DNA from 4 places in the Streptomyces sp. NPDC048484 genome. Region 4 is predicted to be linked to each of the others. Evidence: riboswitches for the same ligand, from Rfam matches in the RefSeq annotation. Region 4 holds a riboswitch; each other region holds the start of a gene.

Region 1 (7,856 bases), on a different contig from region 4:
CCGTGCCCCGCGTGACCCGTGCTCGTACTGGAGCTGGAACTCCTGTCGGCGCTCCCGCTGTGAGCGACCGCCGGGATGACGGCGGCGGCGACACCGGCCGCGGCGGCCACCGCGACACCGGACATGACGAGGCTCTTGCGACGCTGTGCGAACGTAACGATCGTCCCCATGATTCTTTTTCTCCCCGTAGTTCCGCCGACGCCCCCTGCGTCAGCTTCTGCACTGGATTACGGAACGAATCTCAGACTGGACTCATTCCAAGCATGTGACCTGCGTCACACAAAAGGGGAGATCCTGGAGAAGGGGAAAGACGTGCAGGTCAGCCCGCCCGGTGTACCACCGCGTCACACAGCTCCACCAGAGCCGCCTTCGCGTCACACTCCGGGAGCGGTGCCAACGTGGCGCGGGCGTCCTCCGCATACCGCACGGTGTCGCGGCGGGCCTGCTCCAGCGCGGGGTGGACGCGCAGCCTTGCCAGCGCCTCCGCATGCCGGGCGTCGTCCGTCAGGTCCGACGCGAGCAGTTCGGACAGGGCGATGTCCTCGGCGAGTCCCAGCCGCTTCACGCGCTCGTGCAGTCGCAGCACCGGCATCGTCGGAATGCCCTCGCGCAGATCGGTGCCCGGCGTCTTGCCGGACTCGCGCGAGTCGCTCGCGATGTCCAGCACGTCGTCGGCGAGCTGGAAGGCGACCCCGAGCCGCTCTCCGTACTGCGTCAGCACGTCGACGACTGTCTCGTCGGCGCCCGACATCATCGCGCCGAATCGTCCGGCCACGGCGATCAGTGAGCCGGTCTTGCCGCCCAGCACGTCCATGTAGTGGTCGACCGGGTCACGACCGTCACGCGGTCCGGCCGTTTCGAGGATCTGGCCGGTGACGAGCCTCTCGAAGGCCTCCGCCTGGATGCGTACGGCCTCGGGGCCCAGATCGGCCAGTATGTGCGAGGCACGGGCGAAGAGGAAGTCGCCGGTGAGGACCGCGACCGAGTTGCCCCAGCGGCTGTTGGCGCTGGGCACCCCGCGGCGCACGTCCGCCTCGTCCATCACGTCGTCGTGGTACAGCGTGGCGAGGTGGGTCAGCTCGACGACGACCGCCGAAGGCACGATGCCCGGCGCGTACGGGTCGCCGAACTGGGCGGCGAGCGTCACGAGCAGCGGCCGGAACCGCTTGCCGCCCGCACGCACGAGGTGCTGTGCGGCCTCCGTGATGAACGGGACCTCGCTCTTGGTGGCCTCGAGCAGTCCCTCCTCGACAGCTGCCAGTCCGGCCTGGACATCGGCTTCGAGAGCCTGGTCCCGCACGCTCAGCCCGAACGGCCCGACGACGGTCACGAGGGTCTCCTGTCTGCTGACGCTCTCAACGGCGGTCTCTGGATGCTCTGGGTGTGCTGCGTGCTGTGGGTGTTTGTCGATGTGTCGCTGCCGGCACTCAAGTCAGCGTATCCGGTCGTCTTTCGATCACGATGAGCGCCCGCCCGTCACCCGCCGCCACCCTGCCGGACACGCTCCACCTGGCCCCTTTTGCCCCGTCGGCCAGGCCGGGCCGTATTGGATCACAGGCGGCATGCTCTTGATCTGCTGATATGACTGATGCGACCGATACAGCTGATACATCATGAAAGAGTCACCCTTTTCAGGAAGTGTTGAATCCTGTCCCACTTCCTGCCGGGGCTCGGCGACATCCTCCGGAGACCTCCGGCCTGTCGGCCACCGTGAAGCCACCGAGGTGACATCCGCACGCATCCGCACACCCTCCCCCCACGAGACGATCCACGAGTGAACATCCGCGTTCCCCTCACAGACGGAACCAATGCTCTACGCGTCTCTCTACGCGCGTGTGCGTGACACCCGAAGCCCCACGCGCGCTCCACGCGCATGTGACGCCCCCTCACGAACGAACCCGTACCGGCTCCACTCCCGCCTCCGCGACGGGACCCCGACGACTCCTCACCCCTCGTCACCATCCCTCGCCACCCGAGGCGTCCTGGACCTGACAGGCCGTCACGGTCGCGACCGCGCGACTCCGTGAGAATCGGGCCCTACGAAGGATGCGCTTTTCGATACGAACTCGGCCCGGGCCGCGCTTTTCTGATGCACCTCCGCAGAACAATGCCTGGCTGTTTTCGTGCGGATGCCGATGAATTGACGCGCCAGCTCGATACCCGCTCACCGGGTCGACGACGAGCCCCGCCCCCTCTCACGAGCTCTCACGGGCTCACCACCCTGCGGCCGCGAAACCTCGCCATCCGACATCCAGAGCACCGGGCAAATCCCCCTCCTTTCGGGCATTCCGCGCCTCTCGCGCACCATAAGGCACCAGAACCCCCCAAAGGCGCGACTTGCCCGAATTGCTTATCGGTTTCCTTAATTAACCATCTGCGTCAGTGAATTGGGTCACGCCTGTCCGAAGTGATCGTTTCATAGTGCCCGTCGATTTCCGTTCACGGAAAGCAAGTTGAACTTTGCCTTCCGTATGGATCAAGGGATATTCGTCAGACAACGCAGGTCATGACCATCGCCGTGTGAATTCGGGGCTTGTTATCGGCATGTGCTCTCGCATACGTTCACGTCACTCCGGACGGATCGCCTAATCCTGCCGCCGACCGGAAAACCCAGCCACCCATTCACTCGCGTACGGCAGGAGCGGGGGACCCAGGTAAGCCGCCGGTCCGGATATCGGAACGGCTAGGGGTGTAATCGCGTACAGCACGCGGCCGGGCATCTCCCGCCCGAACCCGACAGCTCACCTCGCAGGCGCCGGAGAGGAATTCGTCATGTCCGCACGCGGTAAGCACCGCCGCCCCGGTAAGAGCACCCTCACCCGTGGCATCGTCGCCGCGGGAACGGGGGGTGCCGCGCTCGCGCTCCCCATCGTGGGGGCCACCGGCGCCCACGCCGCACAGCCGGCCCAGGCCGCCTCGGCCGCGGTCCCGCAGGTCTCGCTGGTCACGTACAAGGTGGTCGAGGGCGACACCCTCGCCAAGATCGCCAAGGCGCACACCACGGGCGACTGGAAGAAGCTGTACAAGGCCAACCGCGCGGTCATCGGTGACGACCCGGCGGCCATCCGCCCGGGCCTCAAGCTGACCGTGGGCACCAAGAACGCCAAGACCTCGGGGAAGACGGCCAAGGCGACCACGGCGTCCGCCGCCACCCCGGCCTCCGCGAAGACCTACACGGACGACCTCGACGGCTGGATCAGGGAGTCGCTCGACATCATGGCCCAGCAGGGAATCCCGGGCACCTACGACGGAATCCAGCGCAACATCATCCGCGAGTCGTCGGGCAACCCGCAGGCCATGAACAACTGGGACTCCAACGCGGTCGCCGGTACGCCGTCCAAGGGGCTCCTCCAGGTCATCGACCCGACCTTCACGGCGTACCACGTGACCGGCACGTCGCTGGACCCCTTCGACCCGGTCGCCAACATCACGGCGGCGTGCAACTACGCCGCCGCGAGGTACGGCTCGATCGACAACGTCTTCGGGGCCTACTGACCGGCGCCCGAACCGGTGCTCCGACCGACGCCCTGACCGGCCACCCGACCGGATTGCCGACCGGCCCCTCCAGCGGCTTGCCCGCCGGTACGGGGGCCCGTCGGCCGGTCGGCCCGGCCGACGGAGAACATCCGCTCCAGGACCACCGCGATGCCGTCGTCCTCGTTCGAGGAAGTGATCTCGTCGGCGACGGACTTGAGTTCGGGATGCGCGTTGGCCATCGCGACCCCGCGCGCCGCCCAGTCGAACATGGGGATGTCGTTGGGCATGTCCCCGAAGGCGACGGTCTGTGCCGCTGTCAGGCCCAGATGTCTGGCGGCAAGCGCCAGACCGGTCGCCTTCGTGATGCCGCATGGCTGAAGTTCGACGGTACCGGGGCCGGACATCGTGACGTTGGCGAGGGAACCGACCGCTCCACGCGCGGCGGACGCCAACTCGTCGTCGGAGAGCAGGGGATGACGCAGCAGCACCTTGCTGATGGGCTCCGTCCAGAGGTCGTCGCGGCGCAGCACCCGTACCGCCGGAAGCGTCGGGTGCGGCATCTCGTAGCCCGGCTCGATGAGTGTGAGGCCGTCGACCCCGTCCTGGTCGACGGCTGCGTACACCTCGCCGACCTCCGCCTCGATCTTGCCGAGAGCCACCTCGGCCAGCTCCCGTTCGAGGGTGATGGACCACACCATGCGGTCTGCGCCGGCGTCGTACAACTGGGCGCCCTGTCCGCACACCGCGAGCCCCTGGCTGCCCAGTTCGTCCAGGAGCGGACGCACGCGCGGAGCGGGGCGCCCCGTCACCACGAGGTGCCGGGCGCCTCTCCCGACCGCCATCCCCAGCGCGGCGCGTGACCGGTCCGAGAGGGTGTCGTCGCCGCGCAGCAGCGTCCCGTCCAGGTCAGTGGCGATGAGTGAATATGCAATCGGTGCGGCCATGATCAGAGAATACGGATCGAATGCCCCAGCGACTCGACGCGAACAGGACGTCGTACGGCACCTCGCCCATCTCACGCGTCACCGTACGGCCTGTCCGGTCACGGTAGTTCGGGCCGATCCCATGACATATCGGCCACCCTGCCGACCCGGTTCACGCCCCTTCTCCGTCCTCCCTCCCGCAGCCGTCCTCACCTTCCGCAGCCGTCCGCCGAGTTCAGCCGTGCCGTCTCGCCAGATGCCGGACCAGCCGCGGCGAGGCGAACTCGGTCCCGCACACGAACCGCATCACCGGGCCGTACGACGCGGCCGCCGGCAGTCCCGTGAAGTACAGCCCGGGCACGGAGGAGTTGAATCCGGCGCCCAGCCTCGGTGTCCCGCGGCTCACGGCCAGCCTCGTCCGCAGTTCGTGTCCGAGGAAGTCCATCGCGGCGAGGTCCACGCGATAGCCGGTGGCGGCGATGACGTGGTCCGCGGTGAGTTCCCGGACGCGGCCGCCGAGGCTCTGGACCGTGAGCGTCGGGCGCCCGTCCGTCGCCCCGGTGGCGCGATCGATTCGCGCCACCTCGCTCACCCGCACTTTCCCCTCGAACCGCTCGCGCAACCACCAGGCACCGAGGGGGCCCAGGACCCGACGGACGAGGAGGTGCCGGGCTCCCGGCGGCAGATAGCGGTACGGGTGGGGGTAGTACGTGAGGGCCCACAACGACCAGGCTCGCCCGAACGGCGACTCGGGTCGCAGGCGCGGCTGCTGCCATGGGGGCGCGCCGAAGGCGACAGACCCCTGACCGCGCGCCACCACGCGCACCTGTGCGCCTGCTTCCGCGGCGAGCGCCGCCGTCTCCAGGGCGGACTGGCCCGCGCCGACGACGATCAGTTCCCGGCCGGAGAACCGGGACAGGTCGTGCAGTTGCGAGCTGTGCGAGACGGGGCCCGTGGGCGACGGCCCGTCGGGCACGGCCGCGGCGAGTTCGAGGGGCAGGTGCGCCAGGCCTGACAGGCCGGTCGCGATGACGACCGCCCGCGCGGTGAACATCTCCCCCGAGTCCAGCTTGAGTTCGAAGCCCGCGGGGCCGTGTCCAACGCCGGGCCGGCCTCCGCGATGGCCTTCTCGGCGCCCGTCCCGGCGGTCGGCACGACGGTCGACCGAGACGACACGCACCCGCTCCAGCTCCGGAACGAGCTGCTGCCGGAACCATTCCCCGTACGCGACGAACGTCTCGACCGGGATGATGTCCTCGTCCGTGACGAGGCGGGGGACACCGGCCGCGTCGCAGTAGTCGACGAGGTTGTGCCCGTGCTGCGGGGCGTCGATGTTCGAGGCGGCCGGGGTCGACTTGAGAAGCATCCCCTCGGGCATGTTCGTCCGCCAGCTCACCATGGGTTCGCCGAACACCCGTACCGGAATGCCGCACGCTCTCAGATGTGCGGCGGTGGACAGGCCGAAAGGCCCGGCACCGATCACTGCCACCGGATCCATCACGAAGTCCCCTCCCCAGGACGCCACGGAACGCCACTGCGCTGTCTCGTGGTCACACACATGCGCCTTGCCACTGCTGCGGACCTGCTGTGACTGCCACGGGTCACCGGTGGCCCGGCGCCGCCCGGGCTTCGCGGCGGCCCGCCTGCCACAGGTGGTACAGATGCTTCGCGCCGGGCCGTACGAAGCGCGCGAGCATCGTGAAGAACGGCCGCAGGTCGTCCGCCGCCAGCCACGCCAGCTCCGTACCGCTCGGGTGGGCAGGGGCGTGCGGTGTCGTGTAGCCGCTGCGGCGGTACGCGAGCAGCGCCGGCAGGTCGATGTTCTCCACGATGTAGCGCCGGCCGGCGAGCTGTTCCCCCTCCGGAACGGGGCGGCCGGTCAGGTTCAGATGCAGGGCGCGGATGACATCGATCCCCGACTCGTTCTCGAAGAGCCTGAACTGAGCGCCCATCCGCGGATTGAAGTCGAGCAGTTTGTACTGGCCGTCGCGGCGGTCGAAGCGCAGGTCGAGGTCGATGACGCCGCTGAAGCCGATCTGTTTGATGAAACGCGCGGCGAGGTCCGCCAGTTCCGGATTGTCGACGACGTACGCGTTCGCCGTCATCCCCGCGTGTGGGGGCCAGGAGCGGACCTTGACGCCGGTGAAGATCGCGAGCGGCGTCGAGTCCGCGTCGAAGTAGGCGTGCACGATCCAGTCCTCCGCCTCCTCCCTGGGCAGATATTCCTGGAGGATCACACCGGGATGCTCGCCCCAGTCACGGGCGAGCCCCAACAGGCACTCAGGGGTGGCTATGCGGGTCGTCCCGTTCACGGCCGGCCGCGAACGGCGCACGAAGGCCTCGCGGTTCTTGGCCACGAGCGGGAACCTCGCCTTCGCCGCGAAGTCCTCGATCTCCTCGTACGACTCCGGGAAGGTGGCCTCCGGGCTGGGTACGCCGTGCTCGACACAGAGTTCGTGCAACCCCTGTTTGCTGGCCAGACGCCGCGGAAGCCCGGCTTCCACCCTCGGGAAAAGGAAGCCTCCCGCGAGCTCCGTCTGGTGCTCGGCGATCAGGACCGCCGCCTCCTCGTCGGTCGGGATCAGGACAGCAGGGCGGCCGATCCGGTGCCCGACACGCAACAGCCCCTCGACGAGCCGCTCCGGCTTCTCCGTCCCCGTGGTCGGCCAGACGAAGGCGCGCTGCAGATGGCGTGAGACCGCAGCGGGCGTGTACCTGTCCTCGGTGATCGCGTACATCGGCACACCAAGCCGTCCGAGGCTGCGGATCGCGCCGACCCCGCCGTGGTGCAGCGGATAGTGGCCGAACTTCACGATCAGGCCCGGTGTGTCCCGATCCAAGTGCAACGGCACACTGGCAGCGTTTACGGCCACGGGTCCCCCCACGTGTCCCACACATCTCTGGACCCGGACCCACCCCGTCCGCGCCCCCTGAAGGAAGCTAAGCCGGAATCAACCACTCCGACCCCACCCTTAATCGGACATTGCGAACTCTTTAGACACTGCCCGCGAGCGGCACCTCCCCGTAACGTGTGCCGCACCCACACGGAAAGCGAGGCAGCATCCCATGCCCCCCTTCGATGTCCCCGAGGGCGATCCCTTCGGCCCGCACAATCTTCCGTACGGCGTTTTCTCCCTGAGCGGCTCCGACCACCGGAGCGTGGGCGTCCGGCTGGGCGACCACGTCCTCGACGCGGGGGCCGCCGCGGTGGAACTCGGCTCTCCGTACGCCACCCTGCTCGCCCGGCCCTCCCTGAACCCGCTGCTCGCGGCCGGCCGCACGGCGTGGTCGGACGTGCGGCGGGCGCTCACCGCGTGGGTGACGGTGCCCGCCCACCGCGAGAGCATCGCCCCCTTGCTCCACCCGCTCTCCGAGGTGACCCTCCACCTCCCCTTCGAGGTCGCCGACTACGTCGACTTCTACGCCTCCGAGAACCACGCCCGTAACGTCGGCCGG
Region 2 (7,856 bases), on a different contig from region 4:
CGCCGTCCTCCATGCCGGTCAGGAAGACGACCGGGAATTCGAGGCCCTTGGCGGTGTGGAGGGTCATCAAGGTGATGACGCCTGAGCCGTCCTCGTCCTCGTCGGGGATCTGGTCGGAGTCGGCGACCAGGGCCACCCGCTCCAGGAAGGCGGCAAGCCCGGCCGGCGTCTCACCCTCGCCCTCGGCTCCACCTTCACCGTCGGCCCCACCTTCACCCTCGGCTCCGCCTGCGCCTGCGGCCTCGGCGCGGCCCGACTCCTGCTCGAACTCCAATGCCACCGAGGCGAGTTCCTGGAGGTTCTCGATGCGGGTCTCGTCCTGCGGGTCGGTGGAGCTCTGCAACTCGGCGAGATATCCGGTGCGTTCGAGGATCGCCTGCACGACGGTCGCCGGGCCCGCGCCGGACTCGACGATCGTACGGAGGTCCTCCATCAGCGTGTTGAACCGCTTGACGGCGTTGGTCGAGCGAGCCGCCATGCCGTACGCCTCGTCGACGCGGCGCAGCGCCTGCGGGAAGCTGATCTTCTCGCGCTGGGAGAGCGCGTCGATCATCGCCTCGGCGCGGTCGCCGATGCCGCGCTTGGGTACGTTCAGGATGCGGCGCAGCGGTACGGAGTCCTCGGGGTTCGCGAGCACACGCAGGTACGCGAGGACGTCCCGGACCTCCTTGCGCTCGTAGAAGCGGACGCCGCCGACGACCTTGTAGGGCAGACCGACCCGGATGAAGATCTCTTCGAAGACACGGGACTGGGCGTTCGTACGGTAGAAGACGGCGACGTCGCCGGCCTTCGCGTCGCCCGCGTCGGTGAGACGGTCTATCTCGTCGGCGATGAACTGGGCCTCGTCGTGCTCGGTGTCGGCGACGTAGCCCGTGATGCGCGCACCCGCGCCCGCGTTGGTCCACAGGTTCTTGGGACGCCGGGACTCGTTGCGCTCGATGACCGCGTTGGCGGCGGTCAGGATCGTCTGCGTGGAGCGGTAGTTCTGCTCCAGCAGGATCGTGGTCGCGTTCGGGTAATCCTCCTCGAACTGGAGGATGTTGCGGATCGTCGCGCCACGGAAGGCGTAGATCGACTGGTCGGCGTCACCGACGACGCACAGCTCGGCGGGCTGGAGATCGTCCTCCCCGGGCGGGATGTCCTCGGGGTGCTCGGCGGAGGGCGCGGCGGTGCCGACGAGCTCCCGGACGAGGGAGTACTGCGCGTGGTTCGTGTCCTGGTACTCGTCCACGAGGACGTGACGGAAGCGGCGACGGTAATGCTCGGCGACGTCGGGGAAGGCGCGCAGGAGGTTGACCGTCGTCATGATCAGGTCGTCGAAGTCCAGCGCGTTCGCCTCGCGCAGCCGCGATTGGTACATCGCGTAGGCCTGGGCGACAGCCTTCTCGAAACCGTCGCCCGCCTGGGCGGCGAAGTCCTCCTCGTCGATCAGCTCGTTCTTCAGGTTCGAGATCTTGGCGCTGAAGGACTTCGGAGGGAAGCGCTTGGGGTCCAGGTCCAGGTCGCGGCAGACCAGGGCCATGAGGCGCTTGCTGTCGGCGGCGTCGTAGATCGAGAAGGACGAGGTGAAGCCGAGCTTCTTGCTCTCGCGGCGCAGGATCCGCACGCAGGCGCTGTGGAAGGTCATCACCCACATGGCGTTCGCCCGCGGGCCGACGAGCTGCTCGACGCGCTCCTTCATCTCGCCCGCGGCCTTGTTCGTGAAGGTGATCGCGAGGATCTGGCCGGGGTGCACCTTGCGCTCGCCCAGCAGGTGGGCGATCCGGTGCGTCAGTACACGGGTCTTGCCGGAACCGGCGCCGGCCACGATGAGCAGGGGTGAGCCGTGATGGACCACCGCCGCGCGCTGGTTCTCGTTCAGCCCGTCCAGGAGCGCGGCCGGATCCATGAGCGGCCGGGGGGCGCCGTCACGGTAGTACCCGCCCCCGCCTTCGGCGGAGGCCTGTCGGCTCGGCGGCACGTCAAAACGCCCGCCGAACAGGTCGTCCGGAACCGGAACCGGATCCGGCGCCTCGTCCTCGGGCGGCGGCGGCTCTTCCTCATGACCCTGCGAGGGCTTGAGGTCCGCCAGGAAGCTGTCATCAAAGAGGCTGCTCATCGCTCTCCGAGTCTAGGCGCCCCCACTGACACCCTGCCGCCACCCCGGAAACTCGGCGGAATCCGACCGGCCGACCAGGACAAGCTCTCACTCACCATCACCACCTCACCACGGTCTGCGACCGACCGGTCGGGCCGGGACACACCCTCTCCACACCGCAGCCAACTCTGGCCGATTGACAGCCAACGGCGCGGAGTAGACGGAATTCACCACTCCACGCCACTGCCGCACCACTTCGGACAACTCACCCCAGACAATGACCAATTGACACCCAGAAGCGAAGCCCGAGACCCAGATAACGAAAATCTATCGGGCAAATCGCACATCAAACTTCACAGGAGCCACACGAATTGGCTAACTTTCGAGTAGGTCGCTCGACCCGCACCGGCGAACAACGCCGGGCCGAGCGGACTCCGCCGAATCCGGTACGCCCTCATGGCCTCCGGAACCGGGGACCCAACCGATCTTGGGGTGAATCGGTCCGACTCCCTCGCGGGACGAGGACCGTAGGGCAAACCTTCCGGAGCATTCGCCCGAACCCGACAGCTAACTCGGTAGGCGGATGACGGAAGGAGACGCCCTCGTGGCGCCACACCGCAAGTCGCGGCCCCCCAGTTCCATGGGCATACGGACGCCGGCCATTGCCACCGCGGCCCTGACCTCGGTGGCCCTGCTCTCCCAGACGGCGGACGCCTCGCCGGCCGCGGAGCCCGCCCCGAGCACTCCGAGCATGGAGGAAGTCCAGAAGAAGGTCGACGACCTCTACCAGCAGGCGGGTACGGCCACCGAGAAGTACAACGCGACCAAAGAGAAGACCACCAAGCAGCGCAAGCGCGTCGACACCCTCCTCGACGACGTGGCGAAGCGCACGGAGAAGCTCAACAGCGCGCGCGAGTCGCTCGGGTCCTTCGCCACCTCTCAGTACCGCACAGGAGCCTCCGCCCCCGACACGGCTCACCTCCTCCTCGCGGACGACCCGCAGGACTACTTCGACCAGACCCAGCTGATGAGCCGGCTGACCGCTCGGCAGCAGCAGGCCGTCGACGACTACGCGACGCAGCAGGCCGCCGCATCGAAGAAGCGGCAGGAGGCGTCCGAGGGCCTGGAGACGCTCACCACGACACAGAGCACGCTGAAGGCGTCCAAAGCTGACGTCCAGCGGAAGCTCGGCACGGCGCGCGAACTCCTTTCGAGGCTGACCGCCGAGGACAAGGCCCGGCTCGCGGCGATCGAGCGCGAGAGGCAGCAGGAGGCCCGCCGCAAGGCGGACGAACTGGCCCGGCAGCAGGCGGCCGACGCGGAGCGCCGACGCCAGGAGGCGGCGGCACGGGCCCAGCAGGCCCAGCAGGACACGGGCGCCACCACGAGTACGGGTACGGGAGCTGGCACAGGTACGGGTACGGGTACGGGTACGGGGAGCGTGCCGGGCTCCGATTCCGCAGCCACGGCCAAGGCCGCCAAGGCGCTCGCCTTCGCCCGCGCCCAGACCGGCAAGCCGTACGTCTGGGGCGCGAGCGGCCCCGGTTCGTACGACTGCTCCGGGCTCACCCAGGCCGCCTGGAAGGCCGCCGGTGTCACCCTTCCGCGCACGACGTGGGACCAGGTCGAGACCGGCACGACGGTCTCCGTGGACCACGCCCAGCCCGGTGACCTCGTCTTCTTCTACGACGACATCAGCCACGTCGGCATCTACATCGGCGACGGCATGATGATCCACGCCCCCAAGCCGGGTGCGTACGTCCGCGAGGAGTCGATCTACTACATGCCGATCCACAGCGTGGTGCGACCGGCGTAAGGACACCGCTCGCAGGCCGGGAGCCGGACAACAGCCTCCGCCTTCCGGCTTCTCGCTTCCGGTACTTTCCGGCGCCTTCCGGCTGTCGCTCAGGTCCAGAGCAGCGCGATGAAGATGTTCACCGTGGTCAGTCCGCCCACCAGGCCGAACAGCCCCTTCTCCACCTTCTCCTCGTCGCGTTTCACGTAGACGAGGCCGAGGATCACGACCAGCAGGGCCAGTTTCACGCCGATCTTGATGTTGTTGACGGTCTGGTCGTCGGCCTGGTTGAGGCCGACGAGGACCGCGCCGGTGACCAGCATGGTCAGTGCGCCGTGGAGCATGGCGGGGGTGAAGCGGGCCGTGCCGTCGCCCATGGCCTTCATCTGGGTGAGGAAGCCGCCCAGCAGGGAGGCGATGCCGATGATGTGCAGGGCGACGAAGACATGAATGAGTACGTCCATGAGCCCGGACCCTAACCGGACGCCCGCACCCCGCCTCGCACCACCCCGGCCGCCACAGCGTCGCGGCTGTGTGCCCAGCACCCCTGCCAGAGCCAGAGCCAGAGCGCGAACCGCATAACGCGAAGCCCATCGTGGCGCGGGCCCCGTAGCACGGTCTTTTCCGCCGTTCCCCCACAACGCACGCATCGGTCACCCCAGCACGCCAAGTCGATGGCGCCGGGTCCGGATCACGGTCGCATCCGGTCACCTCATGCCCGACTGTCACCACTTCCGTACATGCCGTTACCAACGGCCCACCGCCAGGTTTAGCGTCCTTCCCCAGGTGACCGGCTCCCCACCACAACCGCCCGGGTCAGGGGCGGCAGTCGGCACCACCGCCAGAAAGGTCCGGCGGCGGTCCGCTCCCCCTGTGCGGGCCGCCGCCGGACGTGCAACCGGCCCTTGAAACCGCCGCCGTGGACGTACCAGCGCCTCGGCGGCCGCACGGAAGGAACGTGGATCGCACGTGGCAGCGCACCGCAAGCCCAGGCAGCGCTCACTCGGCGGCGGTACGGCCCGCACCGCCTTCACCATCGCGCTCGTGGGCGCGGCGAGTGCGACCGGCTTCGACGGGACGGGGGTTGCCTCGCCCGACCTGACGCCGGCGCAGGTGAAGGCCAAGGTCGACAAGCTGTACCAGGAGGCGGAGGTCGCCACCGAGAAGTACAACGGGGCCAAGGAGAAGTCCACGAAGGCGGCCGACCGGCTGGGCACCCTCCAGGACGAGGCCGCACGCAAAACAGAACGGCTCAACTCCGAGCGTGACGCACTCGGTTCGTTGGCGACCGCCCAGTACCGGGGCGAGGGTATCGATCCCTCACTGGGGCTGCTGCTCTCCTCGAACCCCGATCAGTACCTGGACGGGGCCGCGTTCGCCGAGCGGGCCGGCCACCGGCAGGCTTCAGCGGTGTCGCGTGTACGCACCCAGCTGCGCGAGATCGAGCAGTTGCGCGGCGCCGCACACGTCGAACTCACCTCGCTCAAGGCACGGCAGGCGGATCTGAAACGGCACAAGAAGACGGTCACCGGGAAACTGGGCGAGGCACGCCAACTGCTGTCGCGGCTGTCGGACGAGGACCGGGCGCGTATCGGCGCGGACGACCCGGACACGGCACGTGCCTCGCGTTCCGGCTCGGCCCCACGCGGCCTCGGCGCGGGCTCCGCCACGACCGCCCCCGGCTCCTCCTCCCACTCCCGCTCGGCGGCGGCGGTCTCGTACGCCTACGGGAAGCTCGGCAGCCCGTATGTGTGGGGTGCCACCGGCCCCGACGCTTTCGACTGCTCGGGGCTGATGCAGGCCGCGTTCCGCGCCGCGGGCATCTCACTGCCCCGGACGACGTACGCGCAGATCAACGCGGGCCGACGCGTCTCACGTTCCGAACTCCAGCCCGGTGACCTGGTGTTCTTCTATTCGGGCATCAGTCATGTGGGGCTGTACGTGGGCAACGGGCAGATGGTCCACGCGCCCAACCCGTCGGAGCCGGTGCGGGAGGCGCCGGTCGACGAGATGCCGTTCGCGGGGGCGACTCGCGTGACGTGAGCGGCGGGACGGGGCTGCGGGCGTCACGTGAACCGGGCCTGGTCGTGCCGTCAGAGCCCCTGCCACTCCCCTTTGGCTCTCTAACCGGCCACCTCATTGGCCCTGTCCACGGAACCGTTCCCGGACCAGGCTCACGGCTATGACCACACCTGCCGACGCCACAGCCACAACACCCACTGCCACCACCCCCACCCTCGCCTCTGCCCCGTCCCCTGCCCCTGCCCCTGCCCCTGCCGTCATGAAGCCCGTCGACTACGTTCACGGCTACTCCGCCCACGAGTCCCGCCGCCTCGGCGACCAGGCCGACACCCTCGCGGAACTCCTCCACGCCGGTACGGCGTATCCACCGGGCAGCAAGGTCCTGGAGGTCGGCTGCGGCGTGGGCGCTCAGACGGTCCATCTGGTCGCGGCAAGCCCGCAGGCCCGTTTCACGGCGGTGGACATCTCGGCCGACTCACTCGCCGCGGCCCGCGCACGGGTAACGGCCGACCGCCCCCGCGCCTCCGTAACCTGGCATCAGGCCGACCTCTTCGACCTCCCCTTCCCGGAAGCCACGTTCGACCACGTCTTCGTCTGCTTCGTGCTGGAACACCTGGCCGACCCGCAGCGCGCGCTCACCGCTCTGCGCCGCGTCCTGCGCCCCGGCGGCACCCTCACGGTCATCGAGGGCGACCACGGTTCGGCGTTCTTCCACCCCGACAGCGCGGACGCCCACGCCGCCATCGGCTGCCAGGTCCGACTCCAGCGCGCGGCCGGGGGAAACGCCCTGCTGGGCCGCCAACTCCACCCGCTCCTCACCACCGCCGGATACCAAGGGGTCACCGTCCGCCCCCACCCGGTCTACGCCGACCGCTCCCGCCCGCCCCTGGTCGAGGGCTTCACCCGCAACACCTTCATCACCATGATCGAGTCCGTACGGGAGGACGCCCTGGCCGCGGGCCTGACGACCCCCGAGGCCTTCGACCGCGGCGTGACGGACCTGTACCGAACGGCGGGCGAGGACGGCACCTTCCACTACACGTTCTTCAAGGCCGTGGCCGTTAACCCGGATTGGCCACCATCGCCGCGCGCCAGTCGCTGAATTCGTTGCAGCCGGGCTGACTCTTCAACGGCTCACGCGCGCAGCGGCGGGGCCCGAAGCACGGGGCTCAGGCGTCGGCGTTCAGGTGCGGCCGGTGTACGCGACGAAGGCGGCCCAGGCGTGCGCCGGGGCCGCGAGCAGGGGGCTCCGAGCGCCGCGGAACCTCAGCAGCATGCCGGCCTCCTCTCGTCGCGCACAAGGGCATCCGTGTGATCACACACGCGCCCCCGGACGGCCATACCGGTCCGCAGTGTGGCCGGGTCGCACCAGCCGTCAGACCAGCCGTCACACCAACCTGCGTGCCGTCGCCCACCTCGTCAGTTCGTGCCGGTTCGACAACTGCAGCTTGCGGAGGACGGCCGAGACGTGGGACTCGACCGTCTTGACGGAGATGAAGAGCTGCTTGGCGATCTCCTTGTACGCGTATCCCCGGGCGATGAGGCGCAGGACCTCGCGTTCGCGCTGGGTGAGTCGGTCGAGGTCCTCGTCGACGGGCGGGGCGTCGGTCGAGGCGAAGGCGTCGAGGACGAAGCCGGCCAGGCGGGGCGAGAAGACGGCGTCGCCGTCCTGGACGCGGAAGATGGAGTCGACGAGATCCGCGCCGGTGATCGTCTTCGTCACGTAGCCGCGGGCGCCGCCCCGGATCACACCGATGACGTCCTCGGCGGCGTCCGACACGGACAGCGCGAGGAAGCGGACCGGTTGCTCGGCATCGGACATCAACGGCGAGCAGCGGCGCAGTACTTCGACCCCGCCGCCGCCCGGCAGGTGCACGTCGAGGAGGACGACCTCGGGGCGCGTCGCGGTGATGACCGTGACCGCCTGGTCGACGTCCGCGGCCTCGCCGATCACCTCGACAC
Region 3 (7,856 bases), on a different contig from region 4:
GCGCTCGACGAGGAGTCGATGGAGAACCAGCGGGACGTCGTCAAGAACGAGCGCCGGCAGCGCTACGACAACGTTCCCTACGGCACCGCCTTCGAGAAGCTGACCGCCCTCGCCTACCCGGAGGGGCACCCCTACCACCACACCCCGATCGGGTCGATGGCCGACCTGGACGCGGCCACCCTTGAGGACGCCCGCGCCTTTTTCCGCACCTACTACGCGCCCAACAACGCCGTGCTGTCGATCGTCGGCGACATCGACCCGGAGCAGACGCTCGCCTGGGTCGAGAAGTACTTCGGCTCCGTCGCCGGCCACGACGGCAAGCCCGCCCCGCGCGACGGTTCGCTTCCCGAGACCATCGGTGAGCAGCTGCGCGAGGTCGTCGAGGAGGAGGTCCCGGCCCGCGCGCTGATGGCCGCCTACCGGCTGCCGGAGGACGGCACGCGCGCGTCGGACGCGGCCGACCTGGCCCTGACCGTCCTCGGCGGCGGTGAGTCGTCCCGGCTCTACAACCGGCTCGTACGCCGTGACCGCACCGCGGTGGCGGCCGGGTTCGGCCTGTTGCGCCTCGCCGGAGCACCCTCCCTGGGGTGGCTCGACGTGAAGACGTCGGGCGACGTCGAGGTCCCGGTGATCGAGACCGCCGTCGACGAGGAGCTCGCCCGGTTCGCCGAGGAGGGGCCCACGGCCGAGGAAATGGAGCGCGCCCAGGCCCAGTTGGAGCGCGAGTGGCTGGACCGTCTCGGTACGGTCGCGGGCCGCGCCGATGAACTGTGCCGGTACGCCGTCCTGTTCGGCGACCCCCAGCTCGCCCTGACCGCCGTCCAGCGGGTCCTCGACATCACCGCGGAGGAGGTCCAGGAGGTCGCCAAGGCCCGCCTGCGTCCCGACAACCGCGCGGTGCTGGTCTACGAGCCGGTCGCCCCCGAAGAGACCGACGCCGCCGAGGACACCAGCGCCGCAGCTGCAGACACCGACGAGGAGGCGGCCAAGTGACCGAGCTCGCCACGATGGAGTTCCACCCGCAGCCCCAGGCCGGCGAGGCCAGGCCCTGGGCCTTCCCGGCACCCGAGCGCGGCGCGCTCGGCAACGGCCTGACGCTGTTGCGCTGCCACCGCCCCGGCCAGCAGGTCGTCGCCGTCGAGGTCCTCCTGGCCGCCCCGCTGGAGGCCGAGCCGAAGGGCCTGGACGGTATCGCCACGATCATGGCGAGGGCCTTCTCGGAGGGCACCGACAAGCACTCCGCCGAGGAGTTCGCCGCCGAGCTGGAGCGCTGTGGCGCCACGCTCGACGCCCACGCCGACCATCCCGGTGTCCGGCTCAGCCTCGAAGTCCCCGTCTCCCGGCTGCCCAAGGCGCTCGGCCTGCTCGCCGACGCCCTCAGGGCGCCCGCGTTCGAGGACGGCGAGATCGAGCGGCTGGTGCGCAACCGGCTCGACGAGATCCCGCACGAGACCGCCAACCCGGCCCGCCGGGCCGCCAAGGAGCTGTCCCGGCAGCTCTTCCCGGCGACCTCGCGCATGTCGCGACCGCGTCAGGGCACCGAGGAGACGGTCACCGCGATCGACTCGGCGGCCGTGCGCGCCTTCTACGAGAAGCACGTACGCCCCGCCACGGCCACCGCGGTCGTCGTCGGTGACCTCACCGATGTCGACCTCGACGCGCTGCTCGGGGACACCCTCGGCACCTGGACCGGATCGCAGGCCGAGGCGCGTCCCGTGCCGTCCGTGACCGCCGACGACACCGGCCGGGTGATCATCGTCGACCGTCCCGGAGCCGTCCAGACGCAGTTGCTCATCGGCCGCGTCGGCGCGGACCGGCACGACCGCGTGTGGCCCGCCCAGGTGCTCGGCACGTACTGCCTCGGTGGCACCCTCACCTCCCGCCTGGACCGCGTCCTGCGCGAGGAGAAGGGATACACCTACGGCGTGCGGGCGTTCGGCCAGGTGCTGCGCTCCGCTCCGGACGGGACGGGCATCTCCATGCTCGCCATCAGCGGCTCCGTGGACACCCCGAACACCGGACCGGCGCTCGACGACCTCTGGAAGGTACTGCGCACCCTCGCCGCAGACGGCCTGACGGACGCCGAGCGCGACGTCGCCGTGCAGAACCTGGTGGGCGTGGCGCCCCTGAAGTACGAGACCGCGGGCGCCGTCGCGGGCACGCTCGCCGACCAGGTCGAGCAGCATCTGCCGGACGACTTCCAGGCGACGCTGTACCAGCAGCTTGCCGCGACCGGCACCGTGGAGGCCACCGCGGCCGCCGTGAACGCCTTCCCGGTGAACCGCCTGGTGACCGTCCTCGTCGGTGACGCCGCGCAGATCGAGGAGCCGGTCAGGGCTCTCGGGATCGGTGAAGTCAGCGTCGTGGCGCCGGAGTAGAGACCGGTAACGGGACGAAGCAGAGACCGGTAGCGGCACACAGCGGAGACCGGCAGCCGGGCGCTACAGAGGCCGGTGGCCGGTTGGGGCCCGGGCGACTGATGAGTTGCCCGGGCCTTCTTCCTGTGCTGTCCTGGTCGCTGCGTTCGTCCGCTGTGTCCGTATTGGTAGGGAGGTTGCCTGTCTGCCCTGTGGCGTGCGCTACAAAAGTCGTGATCCGTTTGGCTATTGAAAGAGGCCCCGCTTAGCGTCATTCCGGCTGTTCGTCAGGCAGTGCGCCGCGTCCGCGGCACCGGACAGTCATCGCCGAGTCCCCGTACGGCGCGAGCCAGGGGAGCCGGGGACCCATGTGTAGTCCCTGGGGTGAATCGGACGCCCTTCCCGAAGGGGGTCCGTAGGAGACCTTCCTGCTCCGAACCCGTCAGCTAACCCGGTAGGCGAGAAGGAAGGAAAGGACCAGCCACTTCATGGCGTTCACCCGCGCCACGGGGAAGCACCGTCTTCCCAGCCGTATGCAGCGCACGACCCGCAGGACGGTGGGCGTCGCCGCACTCGCCACCACCGGTGTCGTAGGCACTCTGGCTGCCGCCCCGGCGTTCGCCGCCGAGAGCGCCGTCGAGCAGACCGGCCTCACCCAGGCCGTCACCATCGGCGACTCGATCGCCGACGAGATCGACGCACAGGCCGCCGCGCAGCGGCAGGCTGCCGAACAGGCAGCCGCCCGCGAGAAGGCCGAGGCCGACGCGAAGAAGCGTGCCGAGGAGGCCGCGGCGAAGGCCAAGGCCAAGGCCGAGGAGGAGCGCGAGGTCAAGGCCCGTGCCGCCCGCGAGGCCGAGCGCAAGCGCCTCAACGCCTACACCGCGCCGATCGCCGGCTCGTACGTCTCCACCTCCTACCAGGCCGGCGGCGGCGTCTGGTCCTCCGGCAGCCACACCGGCATCGACTTCCACGCCGCCAGCGGCACCGCCGTGCACGCGGTGGGCTCCGGCACCGTCGTGGAGGCCGGCTGGGGCGGCTCCTACGGCAACCAGGTCGTCATCAAGATGACCGACGGCACGTACACCCAGTACGGGCACCTCTCGTCCGTCGGCGTCTCGGTGGGCCAGACGGTCACTCCGGGACAGCAGATAGCCCTCTCCGGGGCGACGGGCAACGTCACGGGGGCGCACCTGCACTTCGAGGCGCGTACGACCGCGGAGTACGGCTCCGACATGGATCCGGTCTCGTACCTCCGCTCGCACGGCGTGAACGTCTGACCCACGGCACGGCACGGCACAGCACGGCACGCGGCACGGCACCACACCGCACCTCCGTCGAAGGCCCCGGCTCACCACGAGCCGGGGCCTTCGCGTGCCGCACCGGACGACTGCCTGTTCAGAGGCGCGGTGTGTCCAAAAAATAGCCATGGATTTCGGGCTGCCTTCGGAATTTCCCGTTCTCTGCAATAGAGTCACCGAACAGGCGTCAATCGACCGCGTTTCGCGGGGATTAAGGCGGAGGCTCGGTCATGCGTATTCCCGCGCGCTCGGTATGCACCGCGATCCGTGACGACATCGTCGCGGGTGTCTACGAGCGCGGCAGCCGGCTCACCGAAGAACTGCTCGCGCGCCGTTACGGCGTCTCGCGGGTCCCCGTACGCGAGGCGCTGCGCACCCTGGAGGCGGAGGGCTTCGTGGTCACCCGCCGGCACGCGGGCGCGTGCGTCGCGGAGCCCACGGAGCATGAGGCCGCCGACCTCCTGGAGATGCGCATGCTGCTGGAACCGCTGGGGGCCGCCCGGGCCGCTCAGCGCCGCACCGAGGCTCACCTCAAGGTCCTGCGCGGTCTGGTCAGACTTGGTCAGGAGCGGGCCAGGCGGGGCAACAGCGAGGATCTGCGCTCGCTCGGGGGCTGGTTCCACGAGACCCTCGCGCAGGCCTCCGGCAGCCAGGCGCTGACCTCGACGCTCGGCCAGTTGCGGCACAAGATCGCCTGGATGTACTCGGTGGAAGCACCCGCGCAACCCGCCGAGTCCTGGACCGAGCACGGGGCCATAGTGGACGCCGTGGCCCGTGGTGACAGCGACCGGGCCCGGGCGATCACGGCGCTGCACACCGAGCGGGCGACGACCGCGCACCGGCTGCGCTTTCCCGGCGGGAGCCGCGTCGAACGTGTGAGGACTTCGCAACATCCCGTAAACACGGCGAGCCTGCGGCATTAACAGAGACGCCGTATACAAAGAGGCGTATTCGGCGGGAGTTTATTTCTGCTGCCCATTTCCCGCGTCACCGGAATTGTCGAGCGCGTGATTTCCGTCTGAACGGATCTGCACGGAAACAGCTGCGCCGGTCCCGCGCGAAAAGCAGGAACAGGAACGGCGGAGCCGCGTCGCCCGGGGTGCGGGTGACGCGGCTCCGCCGTAGGTGAGGTGCGCGGTCAGACGGTCTCGGGGAGTTCGTCGAGACCGTCGGCGACCAGCTTCGCCAGGCGGTCGAGCGCGGCGTCCGCGCCCTCGGCGTCGGAGGCCAGGACGACCTCCTCGCCCCCCTGGGCGCCCAGGCCGAGGACCCCGAGCATGGAAGCGGCGTTGACGGGGTTGCCGTCAGCCTTGGCGATCGTCACGGGGACGCCGGAGGCCGTGGCCGCCCGGACGAAGATGGAGGCGGGGCGGGCGTGAAGGCCCTCGGCCCACCCGACGTTGACGCGGCGCTCAGCCATGTGATGCTGCCCTTCGATGTCTCAAGGTTGTCTAGACCAGTGTTCCATACGTGAAGCGGGGCCCGAGTGGTGCGGACCCCAAGACTGCCCCGTGCCCCGGCCGGACGCGAACGCGCCCGCACGGACCGCAGGCCTGCCCGTTGCCGGGGCGCGCCGGGCAGCAAACCCGCCATCGCCAGGAAGCGAGCCCGCCATCGACGGTCGACGGCCCCGTCATCGCCGGGCAGCGACCCCGCCGTTGTCGGACCGGAGTCGTACTCTGGGCCCCATGCAGACCCCGTCGGACCGGCACGAGTACCCCGCTCACTGGGAGGCCGACGTCGTCCTGCGCGACGGCGGCACCGCGCGCGTCCGGCCGATCGCGGCCGACGACGCCGACCGCCTCGTCAGCTTCTACGAGCAGGTGTCCGACGAGTCGAAGTACTACCGCTTCTTCGCGCCGTACCCGCGACTGTCCGCCAAGGACGTCCATCGCTTCACCCACCACGACTTTGTGGACCGGGTGGGACTCGCGGCCACCGTCGGCGGCGAATTCATCGCCACCGTACGCTACGACCGTATCGACACGGACGGCCTGCCCGCCTCCGCCCCGGCGGACGAGGCGGAGGTCGCCTTCCTCGTCCAGGACGCCCATCAGGGCCGCGGCGTGGCGTCCGCCCTCCTCGAACACATCGCGGCCGTCGCCCGTGAGCGCGGCATCCGCCGTTTCGCCGCCGAGGTGCTGCCGGCCAACAGCAAGATGATCAAGGTGTTCACGGACGCGGGGTACCAGCAGAAGCGCAGCTTCGAGGACGGCGTCGTACGCCTGGAGTTCGATCTGGAGCCCACCGACCGTTCGCTCGCCGTGCAGCGGGCGAGGGAGCAGCGGGCGGAGGCGCGCTCCGTGGCCCGGCTGCTGGCGCCCCGTTCGGTCGCGGTCGTCGGAGCGGGCCGCACGCCCGGGGGAGTGGGGCACAGCATCCTGGAGAACCTGCGGGCCGCGGGGTTCACGGGGCGCCTGTACGCGGTGAACGGGGCGCTTCAGGAGAAGGAACTCGCCGGAGTCCCGGCCCACCGTTCCGTGCGGGACATCGCCGAGCCCGTCGACCTCGCCGTGATCGCCGTCCCGGCCGAGCGGGTTCCCGAGGCCGTCGAGGAGTGCGGGCAGCACGGGGTGCAGGGGCTCGTCGTGGTCTCCGCGGGGTACGCCGAGAGCGGCCCCGGGGGCAGAGAGCGTCAGCGTGAACTCGTGCGCCAGGCGCGTACGTACGGAATGCGTCTCATCGGGCCGAACGCCTTCGGAGTCATCAACACCTCTCCGCGGACACGGCTCAACGCCTCGCTCGCGCCGGAGATGCCGCGTGCCGGGCGTATCGGCCTGTTCGCCCAGTCCGGGGCCATCGGGATCGCGCTGCTGTCCCGACTGCACCGGCGCGGCGGCGGGGTCACGGGAGTGACGGGCGTGTCGACCTTCGTCTCCTCGGGCAACCGCGCGGACGTGTCCGGCAACGACGTCCTTCAGTACTGGTACGACGACCCGGACACCGATGTCGCGCTCATGTACCTCGAATCGATCGGAAATCCGCGGAAGTTCACCCGCCTCGCGCGGCGCACGGCGGCGGCCAAGCCGCTGGTCGTCGTCCAGGGCACACGGCACGGCGGAGCCGCGCCCCAAGGCCACGCCGTACGGGCGACTCGGCTGCCCCACGCCACGGTGTCCGCCCTGCTGCGGCAGGCCGGGGTCATCCGGGTGGACACGATCACCGAACTGGTCGACGCGGGGCTGCTGCTGGCGCGCCAGCCCCTGCCCGCCGGCCCGAGGGTCGCGATTCTCGGGAACTCCGAATCGCTCGGGCTGCTGACGTACGACGCGTGCCTCGCCCAGGAGCTGCAACCGCTGCCGCCCCGCGACCTGACGACGGACGCTTCGGCCGAGGACTTCCGCGTCGCGCTGGCGCACGCGCTCGCCGACGACGCCTGCGACGCCGTCGTGGTCACCGCGATTCCGTCGGTGGGCGAGCGGTCCGCGCCGGACGACGCACTGGCGGAGGCCCTCCGTTCGGCCTCGGCCGCAGCTCCCGACAAGCCGGTTCTGGTGGTCCACGTGGAACTGGGAGGGCTCGCGGAAGCCCTGTCCGCGGCCGCCAGTACCGCACCGCAGGCGGCTCCGGCTTCCCCCGGCGGCGCACCCGTCGATCGCACGACGGTCGACGGCGCAACCGTCGCTCCCGCAATCGTCGACCGCCCGCCCGTCATGGAAGCGGTGACCGAGGTGGAGAGCGCCGAGGTGGAGAGCGCCGAGGTGGAGAGCGCCGAGGTGGAGAGCGCCGAGGTGGAGAGCGCCGAGGTGGAGAGCGCCGAGGTGGACTCCCGGCTCATCCCGGCCTACCCCGCCGCCGAGCGGGCCGTACGCGCGCTCGCGGAAGCCGTGAAGTACGGCCAGTGGCGGCGCGAGGCCGCCGACCCCGGGCGGGTTCCCGAGTGCGAGGACATCGACGAGAAGGGCGCGGCCGAACAGATCGGCCGTCTCCTGGCCGACGGTGCCGGTGGTGCCGGTGGTGCCGGTGGTGCCGGTGAAGCCTCCGCCGAGCCGGGAGAGGCGGAGGGCGGGCTCACCCTCGGCCCCGACGACACCTGCGCCCTGCTGGGCCGGTACGGCATCGACGTCCGTCGTGCCCTGCCCGCGCCCACGCCCGGGGAAGCCGTGGCGGCGGCGGAGCGCCTGGGTTACCCGGTGGCGCTGAAGACGACCGCCCCGCACCTTCGGCACCGCGCCGACCTGGGCGGCGTCCGGCTGGACCT
Region 4 (7,856 bases):
GGTATCTGCGCGCCGCCCAGGAGCTGCTGCACAAGCACCGCGCGTTGTTGATCGCGGACGAGGTGCAGACCGGGCTCGGCAGGACCGGGGACTTCTACGCCTACCAGCACGAGGACGGGGTGGAGCCGGACCTGGTCTGCGTGGCGAAGGCACTCTCGGGCGGCTATGTGCCCGTCAGCGCGACGCTCGGCAAGGACTGGATCTTCAAGAAGGTCTACTCGTCCATGGACCGCGTCCTCGTGCACTCCGCGAGCTTCGGGTCCAACGCGCAGGCCATGGCGGCCGGCCTCGCGGTGCTGTCGGTCATGGAGAACGAGCAGATCGTGGCGAACGCCCGCGCCACGGGGGAGCAGCTGAAGTCCCGGCTCGCGGCGCTGATCGGCAAGTACGAGCTGCTGAGTGACGTACGCGGCCGCGGGCTGATGATCGGCATCGAGTTCGGCCGGCCCAACTCGCTGAAGCTGCGCGGCCGCTGGACGATGCTGCAGACCGCGCGCAAGGGACTGTTCGCGCAGATGGTGGTCGTGCCGCTGCTGCAGCGCCACCGGATCCTCACCCAGGTCTCCGGCGACCATTTGGAGGTGATCAAGCTGATCCCGCCGCTGGTGATCGGCGAGCAGGACGTGGAGCGGTTCGTCGACGCCTTCACCGCCGTGATGGACGACGCGCACAGCGGGGGCGGACTGATGTGGGACTTCGGGAAGACACTGGTCAAGCAGGCGGTTGCCAACAGGTAGGAAAACGGCTCCCCGGCTCCCCCTCAGCCTTTTGCCTCTGAGGCAATAGATTTGCCTCAGAGGCAAGCCTGCGGCCCAATGGAACACATGAACCCTGCCAAGGGTACGAGCCCTTCCGAGCCGGTAGCAGCCGAGGACCCGTTGCCCGCCGTCGCCCCCCAACTGCGTGCGCTGCGGCGCCGCGCGTCGCTCACCCTGGAGTCCGCGGCCCGGGCCGCCGGGCTGTCGCCCGCCCACCTCTCCCGGCTGGAGACCGGGCAGCGCCAGCCCTCGCTGCCGATGCTGCTCGCGCTGGCCCGGATCTACGCCACCACCGTGTCGGACCTGCTCGGTGAGACCGTCACCGAGCGGGACGCGGTCGTGCGCGGCGCCGACATGGAGCCCACCCGGGCGGGCGGCTGGACGTACTGGCAGGCCGGTGCTGCCGGTCGCGGCATGCAGGCCCTGCGTGTGCACGTCCCCTACGGGGCGCAGGGCGATATCGTGCGGGTCCACCCCGGCGAGGAGTGGCTGTACGTCCTCCAGGGGCGGCTGCGGCTGCGCCTCGGGGACACCGCACACGTCCTCGCACCCGGTGACAGCGCCCACTTCGATTCGCTGACCCCCCACCGGATCGCCGCCGCGGACCGGGACGGAGCCGAGCTCCTCTTCGTACACACCCTGCTGCAGAGCCCGACGGCCGCCCTGTGTCTCGGCCCGAATACGACCTCGTCGGCCGCCTCGACGACCTCGACGACCTCGACGACAACCTCAGGAGAAGACTCATGAAGGATCTGGAGGAGAAGTTCCCGCGCGCGCTGTGGGTGCGGCTGCTCATCTACGTGGCGGTCGGGCACGTCTTCGCCGCCTTCATCTACCTGCTGTTCACGCTCGGAGCCAAGAACCAGTAGAGGTGCTGCCACGGGTGGCGGCGCGCGGCGCGGTCGGTCGAAGGTCGGTCGAGGGTCAGTCGAGGAACCGCTCCCGCAGCCGCTCCCCTGTCTCGGGGGTCACTCCGAGCCCCCGCTCCAGGTACGCGTCGACCCCGCCCCATGTCTCCTCGATCGTCTCGAACGCCGCCGCCAGGTACTCGGCGCGTGCGTCGAAGAGCGGGCTGAGCAACTCCATCACCTCGGGCGTGTACGCCGAGGCGGCGGAGCTGCTGCGGTGGACCTTGTAGCGGCGGTGCGCCGCGTTCGATTCCAGATAGTCCGTGACGATGGCCTCGCGCTCGACCCCTATGGCGAGGAGCGTCACGGCGACGGACAGTCCGGCCCGGTCCTTGCCGGCCGCACAGTGCATCAGGGCCGGGACGCTGTCCTCGGCCAGTGCGTGCAGCACCTGGCGGTGCTCGGCTGTGCGCTCTTTGATGATCGTGCGGTAGGACACGATCATGCGGTTCGCCGCCTTGCCGTCCGCGAGCAGCCCACGCAGCTGGTCCAGGTCCCCGTCGCGGACCATCGTCCAGAACTCGGCGCCGTGGGCGGGGTCCGTCAGCGGCAGGTTCACATTGCGCGTCCCGGGGAGCTCGACGTCGGCGCCCTCCAGCTTCTGGTCCGCCGCGTTGCGGAAGTCGAAGATCGTGTGCAGGCCCAGGGAGGTGAGGAACGCGGCGTCCGACGCCGTCGCGTGCGCGAGGTGGCCGCTGCGGAACAGCCGTCCGTACGCCACCCGCCTGCCGTCCACCGTGGGCAGGCCGCCCACGTCCCGGAAGTTGCGCACTCCGGTCAGCTCGGGTTCGGTCGACGGGACCTGCTGCGTCACGGGGGCTCCTCCCATCCGCTGCCGACGCGGCTCGTCGACGAGGTGCGTGTCCGACGATACGACATCGGTTCGTGGGCCAATGAGTTGTCCACAGGCGTTGCCCGAAAGGCCCGCGGGCCCCGATGATGTTGGGGCTTGAGCGTGCCTGTTCGAATATGTGAGGGCTTGATGGTAGAGATCGGCGCAGACGGCCGTACGTGGCTTCTTTCGGGGCCCACGAGCAGTTACGGCCTGCGGCTCGGTGACGAGGACGAGCTGGTTCATCTGCACTGGGGTCCGAGGATCGCCCTCGCGGACGCCGAGGCGCTCGCCGCGGGCCCCGGTCCGGAGTACTGGGCGTTCGAGGCCACCCTGGACGGCCACGAGGAGTACCCGGTCGAGGGCGGCCCCCGCTTCGTGCGGCCCGCGCTGTCCGTGCGTACGGCCGACAGGCGCGGAACGGAATGGCGTTTCGAGGGATACGAGACCGACGGGGGCGACGGTGACGAACTGCGACTGCGGTTCTCCGACTCCGGGCTCGGCATCACGCTGCACTACCGGATGCGGGCCGACGCCGATGTCGTCGAGCGATGGGTGACCCTCGCCAACGAGGGCCCTGCCCTTGAGGTGCTGCGCGCCGACTCCGCGACCTGGACACTGCCGCTCCGTGACGGATGGCGGCTGTCCCAGCTGCACGGGCGGTGGGCGGCCGAGTCCCGCCTCGTGCGCTCCGAACTCACCTACGGCGAGAAGATCATCGGCAGCCGGCGCGGACACACCGGGCACCAGCACCTGCCCTGGGTCGCCCTGGACGCGGACGGCACGGCGACCGAGGAGCTGGGCGAGGTCTACGGGTGTGCGCTCGCCTGGTCGGGAACCTGGCGGATCGCGGTGGCGCAACTGCCGGACGCGCGCGTGCAGATCACCGGCGGAGCCGGGTACGACGACTCGGGTCTGCTGCGGCTGGAGCCGGGGGAGAGCTTCGTCACTCCCGTCTTCGCGGGGCTGTGGAGCGACGGCGGCTTCGGCGGGGCGAGCCGCGCCTGGCACGCGTACCAGCGTGCGCGGGTGATCCCGGACGCGGACCAGGACCGCCCTGTGCTCTACAACTCGTGGGAGGCCACGGAGTTCGACATCTCCGAGGAGCAGCAGCGGGCGCTGGCCCGCCGGGCCGCCGAGACGGGAGTCGAGCTGTTCGTGGTCGACGACGGCTGGTTCGGGGCGCGCACCAGCGACCGGGCCGGGCTCGGCGACTGGACGCCCAACCGGGACCGCTTCCCCGGCGGCCTCAAGCCGCTGAGCGACTACGTGCACGGGCTCGGGATGCGGTTCGGGATCTGGGTCGAGCCCGAGATGGTCAACGCGGACAGCGAGCTGTACCGCGCGCACCCGGACTGGGTGCAGTTCCAGCCAGGACGAAAGCGGACGGAGCTACGCAATCAGCTCGTTCTGAACCTCGCCCGCGAGGACGTCCAGGAGTATCTGTGGGAACAGCTCGACACGCTGCTCTCCAGTGCGCCCATCGACTACGTGAAGTGGGACTTCAACCGCTGCTTCACCGACGCGGGGTGGCCCGGCGATGCCTACCCGCAACGGCTGTGGGTGGACCATGTGCACGCCCTGTACAACCTGTTGGACCGGTTGCGGGCGGCCCACCCCGGGGTGGCCTTCGAGTCCTGCTCGGGCGGCGGCGGCCGGATCGACCTCGGGATCATGGCCCGCACGGACCAGGTGTGGACCTCGGACAACACGGACCCGCTCGACCGGCTCGCCATCCAGCACGGGTTCAGCCAGGTGCATCCCGCGCGGGCCATGGCCGCCTGGGTCACCGACAGTCCGAACGCACAGCTCAACGGGCGCGTCAGCTCACTGCGGTTCCGCTTCGTGAGCGCGATGGCCGGGGTGCTCGGAGTCGGTGGCGACCTCACCCGGTGGAGCGAGGCGGAGCTGGCCGAGGCGCGGACCTGGGTGGAGCTCTACAAGGAGATCCGGCCCGTGGTGCAGGGCGGTGACCTGTACCGGCTGCGGGCGCCGGAGGGCGGGCTGAGTGCCGTCCAGTACGTCCGCGACGGCGAGGTCGTCGTCCTCGCCTGGCTCCAGGCCCAGCACTTCGGTGAGCCGGCTGCGCCGGTGAGGCTGCGGGGCCTCGACCCGTCGGCAACGTATGAATGCCTCGAAACGGGCGAAGTTCATCGAGGTGCGGTGCTGCTGCATCACGGAGTGCGGACCGGGTTGCGCGGGGACCTCGATGCGACGGTTATCCGACTGCGCCGCATGTGACTGTTGTGTCCGTAATGGAGCCTTCGTTACAACTTGCTCTGGAGTGAGGGCTCCTGGGGCGGTGGTCCGTGAGCAGCGTCATACTCGTGACGTTCCGCTGTCGCCATGCTCATGTAAGTCCGGTTTGTTTCCAGGGAAATGACAAGTGGAGAAGATTCCTGATTAACACAGGGTGACCGGTATTTCGGTCGGGATCAAGAAAGTGGGGCACACAGGAAACCCCAAAGGTTGTTTCCGTGTCTTGGTGTCGCTTACGTTCACCTCCACTCCGGACGGACGCCCAATCCTGCCGCCGCCCGGAATCCGCACACCCACCCGTCCACGGCAGGAGCGGGGGACCCACAGGTACAACGCCTGTTCCGGTCTCCGGAACGGCTAGGGGTTAAGTCGTGTGACAGCACGGCCGGGCATCTCCAGCTCGCACCCGACAGCTCACCTCGCAGGCGCCGGAGAGGAATTCGACATGCCCGCGAAGGGTAAGCACCGCCGTCCCAAGTCCCAGCGTTTCACCCGCTCCATAGCCGTGGCCGGAACCGGGGGCGCCGCGCTCGCCCTCCCGCTGCTCGGAGCGGCCGGGGCGCACGCCGCGACTCCGCAGTCCGCCGCCGATTCCGTCGCGAGCGCCTCGAACGTCGCGAGCGAGGCCGCCGAGTCCGCTCCCGCCGCCGGGAAGCAAGCCGAGGCGAAGAAGGCCGAGGCGAAGAAGGCCGCGACCAAGACGTACGCCGTGCGTTCGGGCGACTCTCTCTCGAAGATCGCCGACACGCAGGACGTCAGCGGCGGCTGGAAGAAGCTGTACTCGGACAACCGGAAGTCGATCGGCGGTGACCCGGAGCTCATCCACCCGGGCCTGAAGCTCACCGTCAGCGGCAAGGCCGCAGCCACCCCCGGCTCCGACTCCGGCGCTTCCGCCGACTCCAGCGCCTCCAAGGCCGAGAAGTCTCCCGCGAAGAAGTCGACCACGGCGTCCAAGGCGGCGGACACCTCGACCGCCAGCGGCTTCGCGCTGCCGGTGGCGGGCGCGTCGATCGGCACCTCGTACAAGATGTCGGGCAGCATGTGGTCCAGCGGCTACCACACCGGTGTCGACTTCGTGGTTCCCACCGGCACCGCGCTCAAGTCCGTCGGCGCGGGCACGGTCGTCTCCGCCGGATGGGGCGGCGCGTACGGAAACCAGGTCGTCATCCAGCTCGCCGACGGCCACTACGCCCAGTACGCCCACCTGTCCTCCCTCTCCGTCTCGGCCGGACAGACCGTGACCGGGGGGCAGCAGGTCGGCCTCTCCGGGGCGACGGGCAACGTCACCGGCCCGCACCTGCACTTCGAGATCCGCACCACCCCGGACTACGGCTCCGACGTGGACCCACTGGCGTACCTGCGCGCCAAGGGCGTCTCCGTCTGACACCGGGCCCGCACCCGCGGGCCCTGCCGCTTCGCCCGCCTCGCTCATCTCCGAAGGCCGGACCCCGTGAACCCCGGGTCCGGCCTTCTCCCACGTCCGGGAGCTGCGACAACATCCCTGAACGAGCCCCTTATTCCGGGATTGACCAACACTTGACGAGTGGCTTTTCTCACCGCGCGTCAACCCCTTCCTACGGTCGCGTAGCTCACACCCAAGGTGAATCATGGGCCGACGTGGCAGACGATTCTAAAGACGGCAACAGTTCAGTGATCGGGTCGTACGTGGCGGTGGGGGACAGCTTCACCGAGGGCGTCGGCGACCCTGGCCCGGACGGGGCATACGTAGGCTGGGCCGACCGGTTCGCGGTATTGCTCGCGGACCGGCGGCCCGAAGGCGACTTCGACTACACCAACCTCGCGGTCCGCGGGAAGCTGCTCGACCAGATCGTCGAGCACCAGCTGCGGCGGGCCAGGGAGCTGGGGCCGGACCTGGTCTCCTTCTGCGCGGGCGGCAACGACATCATCCGGCCGGGCACCGACCCCGACGAGGTCGCGGAGCGCTACGAGCGTGCCGTCGCGGACCTCACGTCGGCCGTCGGCACGGTCCTCGTGACCACCGGCTTCGACACCCGTGGCGTACCCGTGCTCAGGCACATGCGCGGCAAGATAGCCACGTACAACCTGCATCTGCGGGCCATCGCCGACCGGTACAACTGTCCGGTGCTCGACCTGTGGTCCCTCAAGACCATCCAGGACCGGCGGGCCTGGGACGGCGACCGGCTCCATCTGTCGGCCGAGGGGCACACCCGGGTCGCCCTGCGCGCCGGGCAGGTCCTCGGCCTTGAGGTGCCCGCGGACCCGGACCAGCCCTGGCCGCCGCTGCCGCCGCGCGGCACGTCGGAGACGCGGCGGGACAACATCCTCTGGGCGCGCGAGTATCTGGTGCCCTGGATCGGGCGGCGGCTGCGCGGGGAGTCCTCCGGCGACCGGGCGGTCGCGAAGGGGCACCTTTCACCGGGCGACATCAAGACGTGGATCGAGGCGGTGGCTTGAAGGCCCGAGGCGAGTGAGGGCCCGAGGGGAGTGAGGGGGAGTGAAGGGCCGCGGGGTGGCGGTGGCGGGTGTTGTCCGACCGGCCGATGCCGGGCTTCACCGGCCGTCCCTCGCCGTCCCTCGCCGTCATTACGTCCCGGGTGAGCGTCCCACGCCGTCGCGTCCCGCGTACGTGGCCCTCAGGCGTTCGGTGTCTTCAACGCCTCGTGGTCGAGTCCCAGCTCACGGGCCAGTGCCTCGTCCACCCACTGCTGGGTGCGGGCGCGTGACACCGCACCCGGATACGCCGTCATCTGGACGGCCAGCCCGTCCAGCAGGGCGGTGAGGCGCAGCGCCGTGGCCGTCGGGTCCGGGCACGTGAACTCGTCCCCGGCCACACCCTCGGCGATCACCTCGGTCAGCGCGGCCTTCCACTGCCGGTCCAGATCGCGGGTGACGTCCCGCAGCGCGGGCTCGCGCAGTGCCACCGCCCAGCCCTCGATCCACAAGCGCCAGCCCTTGGCCGGCCCCGTCGGCGCGTACCACCGCACGGCGGCCCGCAGCCGCCGCAGTGCCGTCGTCCGGCGGCCGAGCAGCTTCCGCAGGTGGGTGAGGTCGTCCTCGGCCGCGTACGTGAACGCGGCGGCGACCAGCTTCTCCTTGGTGGAGAAGTGGTAGAGCACC

What was found. A riboswitch is a leader RNA that binds a small molecule or an ion and turns the genes downstream of it on or off. The one in region 4 is predicted to bind cyclic di-AMP.
Positions count from the first base shown of each region.
Region 1: linked by a shared signal. The riboswitch ahead of AB0D14_RS05490 (LysM peptidoglycan-binding domain-containing protein) and the one ahead of AB0D14_RS14285 (LysM peptidoglycan-binding domain-containing M23 family metallopeptidase) in region 4 are both predicted to bind cyclic di-AMP.
Region 2: linked by a shared signal. The riboswitch ahead of AB0D14_RS11570 (NlpC/P60 family protein) and the one ahead of AB0D14_RS14285 (LysM peptidoglycan-binding domain-containing M23 family metallopeptidase) in region 4 are both predicted to bind cyclic di-AMP.
Region 3: linked by a shared signal. The riboswitch ahead of AB0D14_RS24465 (M23 family metallopeptidase) and the one ahead of AB0D14_RS14285 (LysM peptidoglycan-binding domain-containing M23 family metallopeptidase) in region 4 are both predicted to bind cyclic di-AMP.

Region 1 covers NZ_JBEZJY010000004.1:161,455-169,310, reverse strand. The annotation lists gene AB0D14_RS05500 (CHRD domain-containing protein) at 1-170, opposite strand, end outside; gene AB0D14_RS05495 (polyprenyl synthetase family protein) at 320-1,330, opposite strand; cyclic di-AMP (ydaO/yuaA leader) riboswitch at 2,606-2,768, shown strand; gene AB0D14_RS05490 (LysM peptidoglycan-binding domain-containing protein) at 2,773-3,495, shown strand; partial or broken gene AB0D14_RS05485 (HAD family hydrolase) at 3,621-4,421, opposite strand; gene AB0D14_RS05480 (FAD-dependent oxidoreductase) at 4,636-5,901, opposite strand; gene AB0D14_RS05475 (ATP-grasp domain-containing protein) at 6,002-7,252, opposite strand; gene fahA (fumarylacetoacetase) at 7,467-7,856, shown strand, end outside.
Region 2 covers NZ_JBEZJY010000009.1:100,099-107,954, forward strand. The annotation lists gene pcrA (DNA helicase PcrA) at 1-2,098, opposite strand, end outside; cyclic di-AMP (ydaO/yuaA leader) riboswitch at 2,503-2,675, shown strand; gene AB0D14_RS11570 (NlpC/P60 family protein) at 2,682-3,893, shown strand; gene AB0D14_RS11575 (hypothetical protein) at 3,983-4,336, opposite strand; gene AB0D14_RS11580 (NlpC/P60 family protein) at 4,842-5,915, shown strand; gene AB0D14_RS11585 (L-histidine N(alpha)-methyltransferase) at 6,154-6,996, shown strand; gene AB0D14_RS11590 (response regulator transcription factor) at 7,282-7,856, opposite strand, start outside.
Region 3 covers NZ_JBEZJY010000024.1:78,710-86,565, reverse strand. The annotation lists gene AB0D14_RS24475 (pitrilysin family protein) at 1-993, shown strand, start outside; gene AB0D14_RS24470 (pitrilysin family protein) at 990-2,378, shown strand; cyclic di-AMP (ydaO/yuaA leader) riboswitch at 2,673-2,833, shown strand; gene AB0D14_RS24465 (M23 family metallopeptidase) at 2,846-3,634, shown strand; gene AB0D14_RS24460 (GntR family transcriptional regulator) at 3,886-4,578, shown strand; gene AB0D14_RS24455 (HPr family phosphocarrier protein) at 4,794-5,075, opposite strand; gene AB0D14_RS24450 (GNAT family N-acetyltransferase) at 5,344-7,856, shown strand, end outside.
Region 4 covers NZ_JBEZJY010000012.1:47,605-55,460, forward strand. The annotation lists gene AB0D14_RS14260 (aspartate aminotransferase family protein) at 1-737, shown strand, start outside; gene AB0D14_RS14265 (XRE family transcriptional regulator) at 825-1,505, shown strand; gene AB0D14_RS14270 (DUF6126 family protein) at 1,502-1,627, shown strand; gene AB0D14_RS14275 (tyrosine-protein phosphatase) at 1,683-2,480, opposite strand; gene AB0D14_RS14280 (alpha-galactosidase) at 2,649-4,739, shown strand; cyclic di-AMP (ydaO/yuaA leader) riboswitch at 5,042-5,198, shown strand; gene AB0D14_RS14285 (LysM peptidoglycan-binding domain-containing M23 family metallopeptidase) at 5,203-6,141, shown strand; gene AB0D14_RS14290 (SGNH/GDSL hydrolase family protein) at 6,408-7,193, shown strand; gene AB0D14_RS14295 (TetR family transcriptional regulator C-terminal domain-containing protein) at 7,373-7,856, opposite strand, start outside.